Regions from separate parts of the Dactylosporangium sp. CA-092794 genome, predicted to be linked through region 1. Evidence: riboswitches for the same ligand, from Rfam matches in the RefSeq annotation. Region 1 holds a riboswitch; each other region holds the start of a gene.

Region 1 (8,067 bases):
CAATCCTCGGCAGGGCCTCCATGACCTGCTCCGGGCGGACGATCGCGGGGATGAGCTCGACGCCGAGGCGCTTCGCGGAGCGTTCGGCGATCTCCAGCTCCGAGTAGGCGGTGGCGGTGTCGAAGCCGGCGGTGAAGGCCTGCAGGCGGGGGTGGATCTCGGCGGCCAGGGCGACGATCGCGGTCGAGTCGATGCCGCTGGACAGGAAGGCGCCCACCGGCACGTCGGCGCGCAGGTGGGCGCGGACGCTGTCGCGCAGTGCCGCGCGCAGCTCGGCGACGGCGGCGGTCTCGGTGATCGTCGGGTCGGGGCGGAAGGTCGGGCGGGCGTAGCGGCGCACGATCGGGGCCCGGCCGAGCTCGCGCACCAGCAGGCCGCCGGCGGGCAGCCGGGCCACGTCCCGGTGCAGGGTGTACGGCTCCGGCACGTACTGCATGGTCAGGTACAGCGACAGCGCCGTGCCGTCCAGCTCCGCCGACGCGTGCTCCAGCAGCGGCGCCTTCTCGCTGCACAGCCACAGCCCGCGCGGGTCCGCCACGTAGTAGAGCGGCTTGATGCCGAACGGGTCGCGGGCCGCGTAGAGCGTGTCGTTCTCGGAGTCCCACAGCGCGAACGCGAACATGCCCCGGAACCGGTCCAGGGCGGCCTCGCCCCAGTGGTGGAACGCCGCGGCGAGCACCTCCGAGTCGCCGTCGGTGGCGAAAACCGCGCCGTGGTCCCGGATCAGCTCCGCGCGCAGCGCCTCGAAGTTGTAGATCTCGCCGTTGAAGACCAGCGTCCAGCGGCCCGCGTCCGGGCCGGTCGGCGGGTAGCGCAGCGGCTGACGGCTACCCTGCCGGTCGATGATGGCCAATCGCTTGAAGCCGGCCGCCACGCCGAGACCGATCCGTTCCAGCGCCATGTCGTCGGGGCCGCGGTGGTCGAGCAGGCCGAGCTGACGCTCCATGTGGCCGAGGGTCTCGGCGGTGATGGTGGAGTTGCCGACGTACATCAGGAAGCCGCACATGGCGTCCAGCCGAACAGAGGCCAGGCACATGGACGGGCGGTTGCCCGGCCGCCCATCCGGACGCTCGCCCGGCAAGGTGCCACGGGTGAAGTCGGCGCCGCGGCGGTTAGCCCGAAGGCCCGCCGGGTAGCCGCCGCGCTGCTCGCGAACCGCCCGTCGTAGCTGGGAGACCACGCAATGCGCCTCGCCCGTGCCGGTATCACGTTGCTCCGCTTCGGCGGCAAGGTCCTGCGGCTGCTGCTGTGCGGGATCCTCGCCGGGCTGGTGGTCGCCGCGGCCACGCTGCCGCTGGCGCTGGCGACCGGGGGCGCGGCGAAGGCGGGCAGCGACACGTGGGAGAACCTGCCGACCGACCTGGCCATGCCGCCGCCGGCGCAGACGACCTACGTCTACGCGAGCGACGGCAAGACGCTCATCACCACGTTCTACGACGAGAACCGGCGTGACATTCCGCTTGATCAGGTGGCGACGGTACTGCAACAGGCCGTCGTCGCGGCCGAGGACACCCGCTTCTACCAGCACCACGGCGTCGACGCGCGGGGCGTGCTGCGCGCCTTCGTGTCCAACAGCCGCGGCCAGGCGCAGCAGGGCGCGTCGACGCTGACCATGCAGTACGTGCGCAATGTGCTCAAGAACGACGCGAGCCTCACGCCGCAGCAGCACCTGGACGCGCTCGCGGACACCCCGGCGCGCAAGCTGCGCGAGATGCGCTACGCCGGCGCGCTGGAGAAGCAGATCAGCAAGCAGCAGATTTTGCAGCAGTACCTCAACATCTCCTACTTCGGGGCGGGCGCCTACGGCATCTACGCCGCCGCCGCGACGTACTTCGGCAAGACCCCGGCCGACCTCACCCTGCCCGAGGCGGCGCTGCTGGCCGGCCTGCTGCAGTCCCCCGACGCCGACAACCCGATCACCGGCGACAAGGCCGCCGCCCTGCAGCGGCGCGCCTACACGCTCGACGCGATGGCGAAGATGAAGACGATCACGCCCGCCGAGGCGGAGGCGGCCAAGGCCGGCGAGCTCAAGATCAGCCAGCAGCGGCTGCCCAACGACTGCGCGTCGGTGGCGCAGGAGCACAACGACTGGGGCTTCTTCTGCGACTACTTCCGCCAGTGGTGGAACAGCCAGCCCGAGTTCGGCGCCTCCACGTCCGAGCGCGACGAGAAGCTGCGCACCGGCGGCTACACGGTCGTCACCTCGCTGGACCCGGGCATCCAGGCCACCGCGCTGGAGCAGTCGCTGCGGGTGTACGGCTACGGCAACGCCCGCTCGCTCCCCCTCGCCGTCGTCACGCCGGGCACCGGGCGGGTCCTCGCCATGGCCGTCAACCGCCACTACAGCCTCGAGGCGAACCCGGATCAGCACCCGGCGTACCCCAACACCGTGAACCAGCTCGTCGGGGGCGGCGCCGGGGTCCAGGGCTACCAGGCCGGCTCGACGTTCAAGATGTTCACGATGCTCACCGCGCTCGAGAACGGCCTGCCGCTGAGCACCTCCTTCAACGCGCCGGCCCGGCTGGTGACCATCTGGCCCGGCAGCGGCGCCGGCTCCTGCGGCGGCCGGTGGTGCCCGGCCAACGACAGCCCGAGCTGGATGGACGGCAACCGGTCGATGTGGACGGGGTTCGGCCGCTCCGTGAACACGTACTTCGTGTGGCTGGAGCAGCGGGTCGGCGCGAAACGCGTAGTGGAGATGGCGCAGCGGCTCGGCATCACGTTCCGGGCCGAGGGCGACCAGACGATGGCCGGCAAGGCTGACGAGTGGGGCTCGTTCACGCTCGGCAACGCCTCGACCACGCCGCTGGAGCTGGCCAACGCCTACGCGACGGTCGCCGCCGGCGGGCTGTACTGCCAGCCCCTGCCGGTGCTGTCGATCACCGACCAGGCCGGCAAGCCGGTCGAGGCGGCCGCGCCGAAGTGCAAGCAGGCGGTCGACCCCGACGTGGCCGCGGCCGCGACCGACGCGGCGCGCTGCCCGGTCGGCAAGGGCTCGGTCTACGGCAAGTGCGACGGCGGTACGGCGGAGGCCGTGTCCGGCATCCTCGGCGGGCGCCCGGTCGCCGGCAAGACGGGCAGCTCGGAGTACAACTCGACGGAGACGTTCGTCGGCTTCACGCCGCAGGTGGCGGCGGCCGGGATCGCGGTGAACCCGGACAACCCCAACGACTCGGTCGGCGGCGGCGTGTCCAGCTCGGTCAACCAGGCGGTCGCGGTGACGATGGCGGCCGCGGTGCGCGGCCAGCCGGTCAAGGGCTTCCCCGCCCCCACCCGGGCTCGCGCACTGGGCGGCTGACGCCCACATCCCGCACGTCGGGCGCTGCACGCGGCGCAGCGACCGGAAGTCTCCGTGATCATGCGCAACTGGCACCGACACCAACGGTTTTTCATGATCACGGAGTGCTGATGTACCCCCGTGTACCACAAGTCTCCGGGATCATGGCAAACCCGGTGTGCGGTCACCGCAGACATCATGATCACGGAGACATACGTCCGGCCCGGCCGCGCGGATCGCAGGGTGCGCCCGACGGGTGCGACATCCGCACCGGTTTGCCGTGCCGCCCGGGGGTCGGCGTCGATGATCGCTTGTGTCCCGCCGGATATCAACTGGCACGATCAGGCGCTGGCCTCATCCACCGCGCCGGCGGACGCGACGTGGCTGAGCCCTTGCGGGCGGATAAATCCAGACGCTGGCGCGTCCGGATTTATCCGATATTTCCGCATATGTTGGCAATCAGGCTGAATAGCCGCGGAGGGCGATCCAGTCGGCCAGCTTGGCCGTGGTCAGCGGGTACGAGCCGACGCCCAGCGCGTCGGCGGGGTCGGCGATCTGGGCGATCTGCCCGTTGTCGCGGTAGCCGACGACGGTCAGGAAGTGCCCGTCCGGATACGAGTGCGCGTGCCCGTTCTCGTCGGTCGTCGACCCGGCGATGTTGGCCACCACCGCGTAGCCCTGCGAGATCGCGTTGACGAGGTCGGCGCGCAGCTGGTCGACGTCGGACTGGGTCGCCGACTGCCCGCGGATGAAGTGCGACTTGTAGAAGGACGTGCCGAGGTACCCGTTCAGCGCCCGGGTCGTGTCGTCCGCCGAGTTCGTGCCGTTGACCGTGGTGCCGAGCTTCTGCGCGACCTCCGACTGCGACGGGGTCAGCCCGCGCGCGGTGAGCGCGATCCGCGTCGCCGCCGGCCCGCAGAAGTAATAGTTCTCCTGCCAGGCGAACTGGTACGACACGTCCTTCTGGGCCGGCGGCGCCGTGCTGGCCGGGGCCGACGGCGACGGTGCCGCCGCGGCGGTCGTCGCGGCCGGGGTGGGCGCGGCCTTGGCCGCGGCGGTCGGCTTGCCGGTGGTGGCGGTGCCGCCCTTCGTGCCGGTCTTCGCCGGGTCGGGCGGGGCCTGTCCGCGCTGCCTGGCGAGCTCGGCCGCGGTCGCCGCCCCGGCGGATGACTCCGCCTCGGAGAGGGACTGGGCGTCGGCGGCGGTCGCGGTCGTGGCGGCGCCGCCCGACTGCTGGAGAGCGGCGACGCCGACGCCCGCGGCGACGGCGAGGACGGCGGAGGCGGCCGCGATCGGCAGCCGGCGGGCGGAGGTGGGTTTGGTGGGCGAATGCCGGGGTTTGTAGAGGTACGGCACGGGTACCTGCTCCTTCCGGGACCGCCTACCGGGTTAGCTGACGGGTTCGGGCGGGAAGATCGCCCTACCGCGGACGGCGGATTCACCCCAGGTACCTGGGTCCCCGGCTCGTGCCCAGGGCACGACTCGGCGGATCCGCCGCGGAGTCGCCCCGCGGCGAACATGGGCCACGACGGGTGCGTAGACGGTAAACGGGCCGGTCAGAGGCCATTTCACCCCCCGGGTGATTCGGCCACCGCGCGATCCGGAGCCGCGCGGCCCGCCGCCTGCCCGGAGGCCGCCGGGCCGCCGCCTTTGTACGGAATGCGCGAAATGCAAGGAACGCGGACGGCCCTATGACCACAGGCCGCCCGGGACATCGGAGGCGCGCGGACGGGGCTGTGCCCATAGGCCGCCGGGCCGTTTCTCATGCCCGGAATCACCCGCTCGGGAGGCCGGGCTAGCCTGCCCGGATGCACGACAGCGCCGACGAAAAACCGCAGCTCAGCGATGGTGCCAACGGCAAGCCGCGGCACCTGCGGCTCCGCCGATTCCGGCACGCGACCCACTGGCTGGTGGCGTTCTTGCCGCCCCGCCGCCTGATCCGGGCGGCCCGGGGCCTCGCGGCCCAAACCGGCCGGTTCAAAGCCGCCGTCCCGAACCGGCTCGGCTCGGCCCTCCCGGCTCGCCTCACCTCGGCCCTCCCCTCCCGGCTCGGTGCCGCACTGCCCTCCCGGCTCGGTGCGACGCTGCCCTCCCGGCTCGGGGCAATGCCGGCCGGTGCCCGCCAGGGCGCGGTGGCCGCGCTGGTGGTCGCGATGGCCGCCTTCGGGTTGTCCACGACGCTGAGCACTCCGGCCGGCCGCGGCGGCCCGGCGGGCTCAGGATCGGCGCTGGTCGCCGACGCCGACCGGGCCAGCACCGGCCCCGCCTCGCGCGACTACGACCGGGCGAAGCGCGCCACCGACCCGGCCACGCGATCTTCCAAGGCGCCGGCGCCGGCCGCGTCGAGTCCCGCGCCCGCGGCGAAGCCGCCGGTGCCGGTCGGCGGCCTGACGCAGGCCGAGATGGACAACGCGGCGGCGATCGTCGACGTGGCCCGCCACGAGCGGCTGCCGGCCAAGGCCGCGGTCATCGCGGTCTCCACCGCCCTGCAGGAGAGCCACCTGCGCAACCTGGCCAACGCCAACCTGCCCGCGTCGCTGCAGCACCCGAACGAGGGCGTGGGCTACGACTACGACTCGGTCGGGCTGTTCCAGCAGCGGCCGAGCTGGGGCAGCGTCGACCAGCTGATGAACCCGCACGAGTCGGCCCGCCGCTTCTACGCGGCGCTGCTGTCGATCCCCGGCTGGGGCGACTACGCGGTGACCGTCGCCGCGCAGATGGTCCAGCGTTCGGCCTTCCCCGACGCCTACGCCAAGTGGCAGGGCCTGGCCGAGCAGATCGTCGACCAGCTGCTGTAGGACCTGCTGAATCCCGAGATCCGTAGACCCGTAGACCCCTGAATCCCTGACCCCGGCCCGGCGCGCGGTGCGCCGGGCCGGGCCGTCTACTGCCCGGCGTAGTGCAGGATCACGTTGTGGATGTGCTGGGTCTTCTCGACCCCGCGGACGTCGACCTCGTAGGTGTGCGTGCCGACGTGCACGGCCACCGTGCCGCTGCTGAAGAAGCTGCCCGCCCACGACTTGTTGCTCACCACCGAGACCGCGGTGACCTTGCCGTAGGGGATGGAGGTGATGGCGACCCGCTTGCCGACGAACGACCGGTCCTGCAGGATGACCCGCCGATCGGTCAGGCCGATGAAGCCCGTGCCGACCCCGACGGCGTCGTAGACGGCGATGATGCTCTCGCCGGGCAGCAGGCCCGACGCGATCTGCTCGTACTGCTCGCGGCGGTCGTACTTCGCCTGCTGTGCCATGACCCCAACGTACCGACCCCCATCAACATGCGCCCGGGCCGCTACCGTGGGGGGATGACGGCGCTGGACACCTTACGGGTCAAGCTTTCCGACGATGCCCCCATCATGCGCGACGATCTGGCCGAACTGGTCGGCGTCGAATCGCCCTCCGCCGATCCCGAGGCGCTGGCCCGCTGCGCCGACGTGGTCGCCGCGCTCGGCCGGCGCCACATCGGCGAGGCGCCGGAGCGGATCCTCGTCGCCGACCGGCCCCACCTGCGCTGGCGGTTCGGCGACGGGCCGCCGCGGGTCGTGCTCATCGGGCACTACGACACCGTCTGGCCGCGCGGCACGCTGGCCCGCTGGCCGTTCTCGGTCGACGGCGACCGGGCCACCGGGCCCGGTGTGGTCGACATGAAGGGCGGGCTGGTGGTGCTGTTCCACGCCCTCAGCGCGCTGCCCGACCTCGACGGGGTGGCGGTCGTGGTCAACGCCGACGAGGAGATCGGCTCGCCGACCTCGACCGCGCTCATCGAGGACACCGCCCGCGGCGCGGCCGGGGCGCTGGTGCTGGAGGGCAGCTCCGGCGGGCGGCTCAAGGTGGCCCGCAAGGGCATCGCCCACTACACGGTCCGGGTCACCGGGCGGGCCGCCCACGCCGGCAACGCACCGCACCGCGGCATCAACGCCGGCGTCGAGCTGGCCCACCAGATCCTGCGCATCGCCGCGCTCGGCGACGCCGGGCGGAGCACGACCGTCACGCCGACCGACGCCGTCATCGGCACGACCAGCAACACCGTGCCGGCGGCGGCCCGGATCAGCGTCGACGCGCGCTCGTTCGACCAGGACGAGCTGCGCCGGGTCGACGAGGCCCTGCGCGGCCTGGCCCCCGTGCTGCCCGGCGCCGCGGTCGAGGTGGACCTCGGCCCGGCCCGCCCGGCGCTGCCGGAGTCGGCCTCGGCGGAGCTGTTCGCGCTGGCCCGGCGGCTGACCGGCGACGCGGTGACCGCGGAGGCGGTCGGCGGCGGCTCCGACGGCAACCTCACCGCCGGCATCGGCGTGCGGACCCTCGACGGGCTGGGCGCGATCGGCGGCAACGCGCACGCGGAGGGCGAGTGGATCGAGCTGTCGAGCCTGCCGGAGCGGGCCGCCCTGGTCGCGACCCTGACCGCGGCCATCGGGCGGGACGAGTGACCGGCGAGGTCGCCCGGGCCTGGGCCCAGGCCGCGCAGGCCGCGGACCGCGTCGGGGTCAAGGTGGTGGAGCTGTCCTCGGCCGCGGAGCTGACCGAGTGCTCGGCGCTGCTGCAGCGGGTCTGGCGGGCCGACCACCCGGCCGAGGTCGCCTCCACCGTGATCCTGCGTACGTATGCGCACTCCGGTAACTACGTCGCCGGTGCGTACCGCGGCGAGGCGCTGGTCGGCACCGCGATCGGCTTCTTCGGCCGGGGCGGCGACGCCGGGGCCGCCGGCTGGCACCTGCACTCGCACCTGGCCGGGGTCGAGCGCGGCGGCCACGGCCAGGGCGTCGGCTTCGCCCTGAAGCTGCACCAGCGGGC
Region 2 (8,067 bases), 2.7 Mb from region 1:
GCGATCGCCGCGGCGGCGCTGGTCGCCGTCGGCACCGGCACGGCATCGGCCGCGACCGACGCCGCCCAGGCGACCGACACGACCCTCGACGCGACCGCGGGCAGCCACTTCCGGCTGCCGGCCGGGGCGCCGACGCCGGGCAGCGGATTCCGCATCGGCTCGGCCTACCACGTCACGGCCGGGACGCAGACCTACGCCTGCACCGCCAACGCCGACGGCACCGGCACGTGGGCGACGAAATCCACGCCCGAGGCCCAGCTCAAGCGCTACGGCCGGCCGGCGACCACGATCCACCACTACGCCGGGCCGCGCTGGGAATCCAATGTGGACCACTCGATCATCCTCGGCGCGGTCGACCAGACCACGCCGAAGGACGGCACCATCCCGTGGCTGCTGCTGCACGTGGTCGCCCACGAGAACACCACGCCGGGCGAGCTGGACAAGGTGGCGTTCATCAGCCGGGTCAACACCACCGGCGGCGTGGGCCCGACCGGCGCCTGCACGCCGAGCACCGACGCGCCCCGGTCGGTCGCATACACCGCCGACTACGTCTTCTGGGTGCCCTGCACGCCGCCGTCCCGCCCGGCCCGCTGAGTGGTGGCACGTTTCGGGGATTGCCGGGTTTGACGGGTCGCTTACCGTTCTTCTCGGCAACCACAACGACTTCTCAAGGGGCCGAAACGCAATGAGCGACTACGACGGCGGCGAGCAGCTGGACCCGGGCTACACCGGCAACGACCAGCCGGAGACGCTCGACCCGGGCTACACCGGCAACGACCAGCCCGACGTGTACGGTGGCCACGACGTGGACTACGGCCAGTACGAGGCCGGTCAGGAGCACGGCTCGCTCGACCAGCTCCACCACGCCGCCGGCAGCGAGGCGGACCACGACAGCCAGTTCAACACCTTCGAGCAGGACCACCACGCGGCCGAGTCCACCGCCTTCTCGCAGGGCCACCACGTGGAGTACGACCAGCCCGCCGCGGTCCACTACGAGTCGGACGACTTCACCAACTACAGCCACAACGCCGAGGTCGACGACCACGTCTTCGCCGCCGAGGGCAGCGAGTCGTCGCACCAGGCCGAGTTCTCCGACCTCGACGCCCTGCGCGAGCGGTTCGACAGCGACTTCGCCTCGGGCACCGAGTTCCACGGCGAGGGCGGTGCCGCCGGCATCTCCGCGGTCTCCAGCTGACCCGACGGCTTCACGAGGCCGCCATCCCCGCCCGGGGGTGGCGGCCTCTTCGTGTGTACGGACCGGTGCCGAAATATTGACAACTAATAGTTAACTTTCCTATTGTATCGGCACCTGTCACTGTACCGGCGCACCTGGACGACCCCGGCACCCCCACCCCGTCCGATCCCACCGGACGTGCGCCGGGCCGACCACGAGCCGTCCCACCGTGCTCCGCGCCGGTCCACCACCCGAAGGAGCACCGATGTCCTCCCACTCGGAGTCCGGGACCGCCCGCTCCGGACCTCGCCGGACGCGCCGATCGGCCTTCACCGCGGCGGCCGTCGCCGCCGCCACCGCCGCGGCCGGCGTGGCGGTCGTCCTCGCCGCCCAGCCCGCCGCGAACGCGGCCACGCTGCCCAACGGCTTCAAGAGCATCGGCTACATGCCGTCCTGGGCCGGCAGCGCCAACGCCATCCAGTACACCAAGCTGACCCACATCAACTACGCGTTCATCCTGCCCAACAGCAACGGCAGCCTGCAGGGGCTGGACAACCCGTCGAAACTGCAGTCGATCGTGTCCCAGGGCCACGCCGCCGGGGTGAAGGTGTCGATCTCGATCGGCGGCTGGAACGACGGCAACGACTCCGCCTTCGAGGCCCTCGCCGGCAACGCCACCGCGCGGACCGCGTTCGTCAACAACGTCGTCAACTTCGTCAACCAGTACAGCCTCGACGGCGTTGACATCGACTGGGAGTACCCGGACCCGGGTACCTCCGCCAACAACTACACCGCGCTCATGTCCCAGCTCAGCACCGCCATGCACAGCCGGGGCAAGCTGCTGACCGCGGCCGTGGTGTCGGAGGGCGGCACCACCGGCGGCGTGCAGCCGGCCGTGTTCGGCTACGTCGACTGGCTCAACATCATGACCTACGACGGCGGCAGCCCGCACGCGAACTACGACTGGTCGGTCAACGCGGTCAACGGCTGGAAGAGCCGCGGCCTGCCGGCCGGCAAGGCCGTCATCGGCGTGCCGTTCTACTCCCGGCCCGGGTACTACACCTTCGCTGACCTCGTCTCCCGCGACCCGGCCAACGCCAACCGGGACTGCACCACGGTCAACGGCTCCAACGAGTGCTACAACGGCATCCCGACGGTCAAGCGCAAGACGCAGTGGGCCATGGCCAACGGCGGCGGGATCATGTTCTGGGAGATGTCCCAGGACGCCACCGGCGCCAACTCGCTGGTGAACGCGATCTACGAGACGGCCACCGGCGGCGGCACCCCGCCGACCACCCCGCCGTCGGGCCGCACGGGCCGGATCACCGGCCTGGCCGGCAAGTGCGCCGACGTGGCCGCCGCGTCGACCGCCAACGGCACGGCGATCCAGCTCTACACCTGCAACGGCACCACCGCGCAGAACTGGACGGTGGCCGCCGACGGCACGCTGCGCGCCCTGGGCAAGTGCATGGACGTGACCTCCGCCGGCACGGCGAACGGCACGAAGATCCAGCTCTGGGACTGCAACGGCTCCGGTGCGCAGGTCTGGCAGTACAACACCTCGAACAGCACCTTGCGCAACCCCGTGTCGAACAAGTGCCTCGACGTCACCGACAACAGCTCGGCCGACGGCGCGCGCCTGCAGATCTGGGACTGCTTCGCCGGCGCCAACCAGCGCTGGACTCTGCCGTAACCACCGCTCCGCGGTGGGGTGTGGTCGCCGCCTCGATCACGCCCCGCCGCGGCGGGCGGCGGAGGTCATCGGGGCGCCGACCTGGTCGATGAGCTCGGCCAGCACGCGCTCGGCGGCGTCGTGCGAGACCTGGCAGGTGCCGGCCGCGAGGTGGCCGCCCCCGCCGTACCGCAGCATCACCGACCCGATATCGGTGGGCGAGCTGCGGTCCAGGATGGATCTGCCCACCGCGAAGACGGTGTTGAGCTTCTGCTTGCCCCAGATCACGTGGATCGACACCCGGGCCTCGGGGAACAGGGCGTAGACCATGAACCGGTTGCCGGCGAAGATGACCTCCTCCGCGCGCAGGTCGACCACGACCACGTCGCCGTGCATACGGGACACCCGGCGCACCTGGTCGACGAAGAGCTCCTGCTGCTCGCGGAAGAGCTCCGCCCGCTCGGCCACGTCGGGCAGCGCCAGGATCTCCTGCACGTCCTGGTGGTCGATGCACGCGTCGATGAGCTGCATCATCAGCTGGTAGTTGGAGATGCGGAACTGACGGAACCGGCCCAGCCCGGTGCGGCTGTCCATCAGGAAGTTCAGCAGCGTCCAGCCCTTCGGGTGCAGGATGTCGTCGATGTGGTACTGCGCCGAGTCGGCCTGGTCCACCGCCTCCATCAGCTCGTCCGAGACGTGCGGGAAGCGCTCCCCGCCGCCGAAGTGGTCGTAGATCACCCGGGCCGCCGACGGGGCCGCCGGGTCGATCACGTGGTTGGTGGCGGTGCCGCCGGTCCGCAGGGTCTCCGAGTGGTGGTGGTCGAAGACCAGGTGCGCGCCGGGGGCATACGGCAGGTTCGTCAGGATGTCCGTCGGGCCCACGTCGACGGCGCCGTCCTGAACGTCCTTGGGGTGCACGAACGTGATGTCGCCGATGAGGCCCAGGTGGCGCAGCAGCACGGCGCAGACCAGTCCGTCGAAGTCGCTGCGGGTCACGAGACGGTACTTCACGGTGAATCCCCCAAGCGCGCGACGGCCGGTCGACAAGAGCCTTATCGACCGGCCGCCCGACTACGTGAGGATTACAGGATCGACAGGTGAACGTGGTTCGTGTGATCGCTGGACGGGTCGCCGGCCACGCCGCTGTAGTGGTGCCAGCCGGCCGCCGGGGTCCAGATCTGTTTGAACCAGATGACGTACATGACGCCGAGGCGGTCGGCGTTCTTCACGAAGTAGGCCGCGAGCGTGCTGCCGTAGACGAAGTCGTCGCCCGAGGCGACCCCGCCGAAGCCGGACTTGGTCTGCACCGAGAAGTCGCACGCGCGGCCCTTCGGGTGCTCATACGGCCCGCTGGGGCGGAAGCACGACACGAACCGCTTGAAGCCCGCCGCCTGTGCCTGCTGCATGGCGTGCAGCATGCGCGGCGTGATGCAGCCGGTGGTGGTGGGGTCGTTGACGCTGCACGACTCCTTGGGCAGCGAGCCGTTGGCGTTGCGCGGCGTCGGCTCGGCGAGCGGTAGGTTGGCGCTGACGAAGCCCTTACTCGGGCCGCCGGCCAGGGCGAGCGCCTTCTCCGCCTCCTTCTTCTGCTGCTCCATGGTCTGGACCTGTTGCTGCTGCGTGGCGACCTCGTCGTCGAGGGCCTGCTTCTGCGCCGCCTGGTTCTCCTTGAGCAGCTTGAGCTGGTGCAGCAGGTTGTCGTTGTGGTGGGCGATCTCGTTGATGGAGCCGGCCCGCTCGGCGAAGCTGTCCGGGCTGCCGGAGTCCATCAGCGCGGCGAACGTGGACAGGGGACCGGTGCGGTAGGCCGCGACGGCGATCGCGGACACCTGCTCCTGGATGTTCGCCAGCTGGGCCTCGGTCGCCTGCAGCTGCTGGGTGAGCTGCGCCTGGTGCTGCACGGAGGCGTCGAAGCGGGCCTTGGCGTCGGTCCAGGCGCGGGTGGTGTCCTCCAGGACGGAGCCCAGCGTCGGATTGGCGCCGGCGCCCTCGTCCCCGGTGTCGCCGCCCGGCTCGGCGGAGGCGGGCGTGGCGGTCAGCCCCGCGAGCACACAAGCGGCCAGCAGCGCGACGATGACGCGCCGGTAGGGATGTCGCGATGACATCTGGGTCGTTGTTCCTTCCGTCGGCCGCCGACCGAGTTAGCTGACGGGTTCGGGACGGAACGACCCCTACCACCCTCGCGAGGAGGGTAGATTCACCCCAACATTACGGTGGGTCCCCGGCTCGCCACGGTGCGGCGATTAGGCGGCAGCCACGCCCGGCACCGGGGGCGGTGCCCGCATGGACGTGACCGTCCGTCACTGTACCCAGGGCATCGAAATTGCGCACCGCACCGTTTGGGCGGACATTCCCGCAACCTCGCCGGTGGTCGCCGATAGTGACTCACATCACGTCCGAACGGTCGCTGCTGCTGCGCTTCCGTGCGCCGTAACGTCCACGGCCATGAGGCTGGGCGTCGACTTCGGTACCTCGCACACCGTCGCGGTTCTGTCACGGCCCGACGGCCGCAGCGACGCGCTGCTGTTCGACGCCTCCCCGCTGCTGCCCTCGGCCGTCTTCGCGGACCCGGGTGGCGCGCTGCTCACGGGGCGTGACGCCGAGCGCAGCGCCCGGCTCGACCCGGCCGCCTATGAGCCGCACCCGAAGCGCCGCATCGACGACGTCGCGCTCTTCCTCGGCGGCCGCGACGTGCGGGTGGTCGAGCTCGTCGCGGCGGTGCTGCGCCGGGTCGCCGACGAGGCCACGCGCGCCGCCGGCCGCCCGATCGAGGCCACCGTGCTGACCCACCCCACCGGCTGGGGCCCGCAGCGGCGCTCGCTGCTGCTCGACGCGGCCGCACGGGCCGGCCTGCCCGCCGTCGCGCTGGTCGCCGAGCCGGTCGCCGCCGCGATGTACTTCACGACCGTCCTCGGTCACCACGTGCCGGACGGCCACGCCATCGTGGTGTACGACTTCGGCGGCGGCACCTTCGACATCAGCGTGGTCCGCCGCTCGGGCACGGACTGGGAGGTCGTGGCCGCCCAGGGCCTGGACGACGTCGGCGGCGTCGACCTCGACGCGACGATCGTGGACTGGGTCGGCCGGCAGGTCACGGGTGGCGACGCGGAGCTCTGGAAGCGCCTGGAGGCGCCGCAGAGCACCCCCGACCGCCGCCACCGCCGGGCCCTGTGGGAGGACGCCCGCGCGGTGAAGGAGCTGCTCAGCCGGGCCACCGCGGGCGGGATCGCGGTGCCGCTGTTCGACGTCGACCTGCACCTGACCCGCACGGAGTTCGAGATCCTGGCCCGCCCCTGGCTGGACCGCACGGTCACGCTCACCACCGCGACGATGTTCACCAGCGGCGTGAGCGCGGACCGGCTGGCCGGCGTGTTCCTGGTCGGCGGGGCCAGCCGGGTGCCGCTCGTGGCCACGCTGCTGCACCGCGCGCTCGGCGTGGCGCCGGTGGTCCTGGAGCAGCCCGAGCTGGTGGTGGCCCTGGGCAGCCTGCTGGCCGCCCCTACTGCTCCCGTTGTCGTCGCCGACGTTGTTGCCGAAGCGCCCGTCGTTGTCGTCGCGGAAGCGCCCGTTGTCGTCGCGGCAGCGCCCGTTGTTGTCGCGGAAGAGCCCGTTGTCGTAGCGGACGAACCCGTCGTCGTTGTCGCGGAAGCGCCGGTCGCGCCGCGGCGGCGCAGGGTGAACTGGCTGCTCGCCGTGATCGGCGCGATCGTCGTCCTGGGGCTGCTCGGCACCCGGGTCCTCGACCACATCAACTACCCGCCCATCCAGACGGGTTTCTTCGCGCCCTTCACCCCGAAGCCGCTGCTGGTGCTGCTCGCCATGACGCTCACGGTGGCGGCGGCCGGCCGCTCGGCGCTGCCCGCCTACCGCGCGCTGATCCCGGCCCTGATCGCCATCGGCGGCGGGCTGGCCGTCCTGGTCGCCGGGGGGACGGTGACCCTTCCCGGCCCCGCGCTGCGGTTCGCCGACGGCACCCCCTTCCGGCTGGCGGACTCCTACGTCCTCTTTTCGGAGGGCGTGGCGTGGACCTTCGTCGTCTTCGCGGTCGCGCTCGTCGCCGGCGCCGCCGTGCTCCTGGTGCGCCCGCCCCGGCGCGACGCCATCGACCCGCCGGCCGGACGGCCTCGCTGGATCTGGGCGGTGCTGTGGGCGGCGGCCGGCGCCGCGCTCCTGCTCGCCACGGACACGAGGCAGATCTACCGCCAGCACGACTTCATCCACGACCGTATCTATCTGGTGAGCCCGATCAGCGGCGTCGCCTTCTACGGCGGGGCGATGTCGTGGTACGCCGCCTTCACCCTGGGCCTGCTGCTGTCGGTCGGCCCGTGGCTGCTCGCCGGCGCCGCGCTGCGCGGCTGGGTGGCCGGCCGGGCCCGCCTGCGCCTGGCCGCCCGGGCGCTGGCGGTCGCGGCCGGTGCGCTCGCGCTGCTGCTGATGCTCCTCGAGATCCTCCGCCCCGGGACGATCTACACGCTGACCATGCCCTACTGGAGGCTGTTCTCCTCCGACGGTCTGGCCTGGCCCGAGCTGCTGGTGACGCTGGGCGTCGGCCTCGGCATCGCGATCCCGTCCTACCTGCGCTCCCGCCGGGCCGGTTCAAGCCTTCCGTAAATCTTCTTCATAAACCGATGATGTTCACTGCCTTTATCGCCAACTCCTGGTCGGATGTGTTTGTCACAAACGGATCCAAGGGAGTGATCAAGCGTGTCGAGAGTGCACGGGCTGGCGATGATCGCCGTCATGGCCGTGGTGAGCGGCATCGTCGCGGTGTTCAACATCATGCCCGCCTCGGCCGCCTCGTGCGCCGCCGCGTGGCAGGCGACGGCGGTCTACACCAACGGCGCCACGGTGTCCCACGACGGCCACAACTATCAGGCGAAGTGGTGGACGCAGAACGAGGCGCCGCCCGGTAGCAGCGGCGTGTGGCAGGACCAGGGCGCGTGCGGCGGCGGCGGCCAGCAGCCGAACCCGCCGGCGCAGACCGGCACGGCGGGCGGGTGCAGCTTCCCGGCCTGGGCGCAGGGCCAGAACTACGCCGCCGGTGACATCGTGAAGTTCACCGACGGGCAGTTCTACATCGCCGAGCACGACAATCCGGGGTACAGCCCGGTCATCTCGACCTGGTACTGGGACCCGTACTCCTGCTCGGGCTCCGGCGGCGGCTCCGGCTCCGGCGGCGGCTCCACGGCCCCGCCTTCGTCCGGTGGGTCCTTCGTCGTCA
Region 3 (4,944 bases), 2.3 Mb from region 1:
GGGCTCGGCGAACCGGTCCGGGACGCCGACGGGCGGCTGGAGCTGCGGGCGCGGCGGGCCGAGGGCGGTGAGCTGGCCGCGGTGGCGCACGACGGCGGACTCGCGGTGCGGTTTCCGGCCCGGTGTGAGCATTACGGTGCGGACAGTTGCGCTCGTGCGATCCTGCAGAGCGGTCCGGCCGGCTTTCTCAATCCCGGCCGCGGATCGTTCGGCTATGGCGCGAGTGTCCTTGTCAAGGCCGATGAGACTTCCAAGGGCGCCAATGTGGTGCAAAAAGGGTTCTCGGTCGGTGACAGTCAGTTCAAGCTGCAGATCGACGGGGTGGCGGGAAGGCCGAGCTGCGTGATTGTCGGCGCCCGTTCGGATGCCATTTTCGTAGCGTTGGCATCGCGGTCCGTCGCTGACGGGCGGTGGCACCGGATCGCGTGTTCGCGCGGTAACACACTGCTCACGGTCGCTGTGGACGGGGCCGAGGAGGGACGCACCGCAATTCCTTCGTCACTGTCCATAGTGAACGAGGATCCGCTGTGTATTGGCGGCAAGGGAACGAGCGCGAACAACGACCAGTTCGTCGGTGTAATCGATGATGTGTACGTCACTCGATACGCGTGACCTTTCCGGACGAATCGGACAAGAATCGCGCACTGACTTGAACCTGGGAACGGCTCACCCTTAACGTGAATCCCCGTCGGCCGGATGTCCGCACCCAGCACGGGCGCACCGGTCGGCGCCGCCGAGTCGATATCGGAGCCGGGGACCCACGCGCACCATCGGGGTGAATCCGCATTTGCGGTAGGGCGACCTTCCCGCCCGAACCCGTCAGCTAACCCGGTAGGCGGCCACGGAAGAAGGAGTAACTCCTCGGTGGAGACCCATCTGAGGTGGACGAGGTGGCCCAGCCGTCCGGTCAGGCTTCTTGTCGCGATCCTCGGCGGCCTGTCCCTCGCCGTCGGGATCACGGGGCTCGCGCACGCGGATCCGACCCCGGCCGAGATCGAGAAGCAGATCGACGACAAGTGGAACGAGATCGAGCCGATCATTGAGCAGCACAACCTGCTCAAGAGCCAGCTCGCCAGCAACCAGACCAAGCAGAAGCAGCTCGAGGCGCAGATCGCGCCCCTGCGCCAGCAGGTCGACGCCGCCTTCGACAAGGTGAGCGCGTTCGCGGTGCTGCAGTACAAGACCGGCCGCGTGTCCAAGCTCGACGCGATGCTCACCACGGGTTCGCCGGACACGTTCATCGACCAGATGACGATGCTCAACATGCTGGCGAAGGACGAGCAGGCGCGGATCCAGGACGTGCTGACGGCCAAGCAGCAGTATGACGCCCAGAAGGGCCCGATCGACCAGCTCGTCGCGCAGCAGGCCGAGCAGGAGGCCGCGCTCGCGAAGCAGGAACAGCAGATCAACGGCGAGATCAAGGCGCTCAACGACATGCGCGTCAAGGCGTATGGCTCGAGCGGCAGCACCGGCAACCTGCGCCCCGTGGCCTGCCCCGTCGAGTACTTCGGCGGCCCGGGCGCGAAGGCGGCCCAGGTGGCGTGCGCGCAGATCGGCAAGCCGTATGTGTTCGGCACCGAGGGCCCGAAGACCTTCGACTGCTCCGGGCTCACGCTGTATTCCTGGAAGCAGGCCGGCTACACGCTGCGGCACTACACGCAGTGGCAGTACTCGGACACCAAGCGCGTATCGCGAGCCGACCTCAAACCCGGCGACCTGGTGTTCTTCTACGGCGACCGACATCACGTCGGGCTGTATGTCGGCGGCGGCTGGATGGTCCACGCACCCAACGCCAGCGAACCGGTACAGATGAAAAAGATCGATTCAGAACCGATCAACGGGTACGGCAGAGTCGCATAGATTGCAGGGGGCGGGCCTACCGGGCCCGCCCTTTCAGCGTGTCGGCCACGTTCGCCAGTTCTGCCACGAGCGGCTCGGCGTGGGCCCGCGCTGCCCTTGGTAGCGCGAGCCGTAGACCGCCGAGCCATACGGGTGCTCGGACGGCGACGACAGCCGGAAGATGCACAGCTGCCCGATCTTCATGCCCGGCCACAGCCGGATCGGCAGGTTCGCCACGTTGGACAGCTCCAGCGTCACGTGCCCGGAGAACCCGGGGTCGATGAACCCAGCCGTCGAGTGCGTCAGCAGGCCGAGCCGCCCGAGACTGGACTTCCCCTCCAGCCGCCCGGCCAGCTGATCCCCGAGCGTGATCACCTCGAGCGTGGACGCGAGCACGAATTCCCCGGGGTGCAGCACGAACGGCTCCCCGTCGTCGACCTCGACCATCGACGTGAGCTCGTCCTGCTGGATCGCCGGATCAATGTGGGTATACAGGTGGTTGTTGAACACCCGGAACCACCGGTCGAGCCGCACGTCGATGCTGGACGGCTGCACCAGCGCCTGGTCGAACGGCTCGAGGCGCAACTGCCCGCCTTCGAGCTCCTTGCTGAGGTCACGGTCCGAAAGCAGCACCCTACGAGGTTACGTTGCGACCCTGGTTGGTGAAATTCGCCTCTATCGTACACATGTACGAGTAGATTTGACCCATGGCATCGTGGGCCCACTTCGCCGCGGCCGAGCCCTCCCTCGCCGCGGCCATCCGCACGCTGATCTGCCAGTACGGCCCGGGCCTGGGCTACCTGGCCACCGTCCGCCCGGACGGCGCTCCGCGCCTCCACCCGGTCTCCCCGGTCATCACCGACGCCGGCCTGTTCTGCTTCGTGCTGCCCTCCCCGAAGCGCCACGACCTGGACCGCGACGGCCGATACGCACTGCACAGCTTCCCGTCGACCGACTCGGACGACGAGGCCTACCTGTCCGGCCGCGCCGTGCCGGTCACCGACGCCCCGCTGACCGCCCACCTGGCCACCACGATGCGCGCCGCCCCGGGCATCGACTGGAGGCTCTACGAGCTGACCGTCGACCTCGCCTTGCTGGTCCACCACGACACACCAACCACCGCCACCCACACGGTCTGGAAGGCCACCCAACCCCACGTGCCACGCCGAAGGCAAAATGGCCCGTGCACGACGCCCGCGGATTCGGTACAGTAGGCGTCGCCTCGCGGGTGTAGTTCAATGGCAGAACATCAGCTTCCCAAGCTGACAGTGAGGGTTCGATTCCCTTCACCCGCTCGATCCTGGGATCCCCTTGTTCGCCGAGAGCGCGAACCTGGGGATCTCGCCATTTTTCCTGGGGCCGAGCCCCAGACCCCACGGTGGGTGGGCGCTCTCCGCCGGGGTGGGCCGGCCTCCGGGGTGGGTTGCTCTCTGGGGTTCGGTCATTGTTCGCAGTTGCCGTGCCGTTGGCGGTCCAGGTTGGTCCACTGTCGGCTGCGCTGCTGATGGTGGGGGCGCCTGGGGGCCATTGCGGCAGGTTTCGTGAGATCACTCCAGGCCGCTCGGGACGGCTCCGCATCGCCAACGCCTTGAACCGGTCGGCGATGACCTTGTCCAGGGTCTCGGCGTCGAGGAGTGCCCCATGCTGGCCGGGCTGCGACAGGATCGCAGGTCGACGCGCGCGATGAGGGCATCGCGGTTCAGCGGGTCGTCGAGATTGGCGGCCGCCGGGCGGGGCTGGAACTCTACCGCGGGGCTGATCACGTCCGCTGGTGTGGTGTATGAGGCTAGCGCCTGATCGTGCTTGGTTGATGTCGGCCGCCGGCGGCCGACGCAGACTGGGTGCCGGTGGCTGCCGGCGGGGGCACGAGCGGTCATCAGCGCCGCCGAGCCGGACGTATGTCTCCGTGATCATGATGCCCGTACTGACCGCACACCGGGTTGCCATGATCCCGGAGACTTTCGGTACACAGGGGTACATCACCACTCCGCGATCATGAAAAACCGTTGGTGTCGATGCAGGGTTGCGCATGATCACGGAGACTTCCGGCCGCTGCGGCGTGCCTCGCGGGCCGCGGCGCCCGACGGGTGGGACGTGATTGCCGATCGCGGCCGCCCCGGGGCGTTGGGGCGCGCAGGCCGGGCACCGCTCGGTCGCCGGCGGGCACGGCGGCCAGCAGCGCCGGTTCCCGGGTGGCGCCGGGCGGTGCCGGGGGAGTGAAGGAGCCGGGAGAAGCGCGGCGCCCCCAGCCACGCTCAAGGCCGCCGACTCCTACATCCAACCGTCGTCTCCAGACTGGCTACGATCCGCGCTGTGCGGCTCCCGGAAGTCATCCCGATCAAGTACATGCCTGACTATCGCACCGACCGCATCGGACGGCATGAAGGCGGACAGTTCTTCGCTGACGTCACTGGCGCGTACCAAGAAGGCGTCACCCTGGGGCGTGATTGGCGTCACCAACAGCGGATCTATGCGGTTCTCCATCGCTTCGACGACAGTGGGCATCACATGGGCTCGGACATATGGTTCGCCGGCGTCAGGGCCGACAGCCCTGCAGTCGTCGAACGAGCCGAACAGGTGCTGTCGGGCTGGCTGTCGAACCTTGGGGCAGTCACCTACTGCAACATCGCCATCCGGCCCTTCCGGGCGGACTTCGACGGCGTCGTCTTTGGGCTCGCTGACGAGACCACCGACGATCCGGACGAGGGCCACGGCGGCCCATGGGCCGAGCTCTACCCTCAACGGCTTGGGTTCCACGAGCCCTGGGACGGCAAGTACGACACCTAAGCGTCCGCCGACCTGACTATTTCAACAGGCTTCCCAATGGCGTGTCTCGTCATGGCTGGTCGTGGACTACCGTGAACATGAGTCACGTGACGATGGAGGTGCAGGGATGAGCAAGCACGGCGCCCGAGCGCCGCTCGGGTCGCGCTACGCGGATCAGCGTCCATACGTCGTCGTGACTGATCTGGGCGAGTTGCGCGGGCCTACCACTGGTGAGGCAAGACTTGATCGGCGGTTGAACTGGTCGGGGCGGGCTGTTGTCTACGACCTCGGTAACCCCCGGCGGTTAGCGAGCATGTACGAGGCAGTACTTCGCGAGGC

Evidence for each region. Region 1 has a riboswitch for cyclic di-AMP ahead of ACQPXD_RS10585 (C39 family peptidase). Riboswitches for the same ligand answer to the same signal wherever they lie in the genome.
Region 2: it holds a riboswitch for cyclic di-AMP, as region 1 does, so the genes downstream of both, ACQPXD_RS55305 (coiled-coil domain-containing protein) here and ACQPXD_RS10585 (C39 family peptidase) in region 1, are expected to answer to the same signal.
Region 3: it holds a riboswitch for cyclic di-AMP, as region 1 does, so the genes downstream of both, ACQPXD_RS00390 (NlpC/P60 family protein) here and ACQPXD_RS10585 (C39 family peptidase) in region 1, are expected to answer to the same signal.

What each region holds. Positions count from the first base shown of each region.
Region 1 covers NZ_CP192044.1:2,400,760-2,408,826, reverse strand. Annotated here, with positions in the region: gene asnB (asparagine synthase (glutamine-hydrolyzing)) at 1-1,006, opposite strand, end outside; gene ACQPXD_RS10590 (transglycosylase domain-containing protein) at 1,184-3,298, shown strand; gene ACQPXD_RS10585 (C39 family peptidase) at 3,737-4,633, opposite strand; cyclic di-AMP (ydaO/yuaA leader) riboswitch at 4,641-4,775, opposite strand; gene ACQPXD_RS10580 (peptidase M23) at 5,086-6,075, shown strand; gene ACQPXD_RS10575 (PH domain-containing protein) at 6,162-6,530, opposite strand; gene ACQPXD_RS10570 (M20 family metallopeptidase) at 6,585-7,703, shown strand; gene ACQPXD_RS10565 (GNAT family N-acetyltransferase) at 7,700-8,067, shown strand, end outside.
Region 2 covers NZ_CP192044.1:12,756,469-12,764,535, reverse strand. Annotated here, with positions in the region: gene ACQPXD_RS55325 (DUF3455 domain-containing protein) at 1-594, shown strand, start outside; gene ACQPXD_RS55320 (hypothetical protein) at 686-1,195, shown strand; gene ACQPXD_RS55315 (glycosyl hydrolase family 18 protein) at 1,440-2,867, shown strand; gene ACQPXD_RS55310 (exopolyphosphatase) at 2,904-3,857, opposite strand; gene ACQPXD_RS55305 (coiled-coil domain-containing protein) at 3,929-4,951, opposite strand; cyclic di-AMP (ydaO/yuaA leader) riboswitch at 4,961-5,106, opposite strand; gene ACQPXD_RS55300 (Hsp70 family protein) at 5,292-7,457, shown strand; gene ACQPXD_RS55295 (glycoside hydrolase family 19 protein) at 7,551-8,067, shown strand, end outside.
Region 3 covers NZ_CP192044.1:88,400-93,343, forward strand. Annotated here, with positions in the region: gene ACQPXD_RS00385 (LamG-like jellyroll fold domain-containing protein) at 1-612, shown strand, start outside; cyclic di-AMP (ydaO/yuaA leader) riboswitch at 722-853, shown strand; gene ACQPXD_RS00390 (NlpC/P60 family protein) at 865-1,860, shown strand; gene dcd (dCTP deaminase) at 1,894-2,472, opposite strand; gene ACQPXD_RS00400 (pyridoxamine 5'-phosphate oxidase family protein) at 2,547-3,053, shown strand; tRNA gene ACQPXD_RS00405 (tRNA-Gly) at 3,064-3,134, shown strand; gene ACQPXD_RS00410 (hypothetical protein) at 4,153-4,626, shown strand.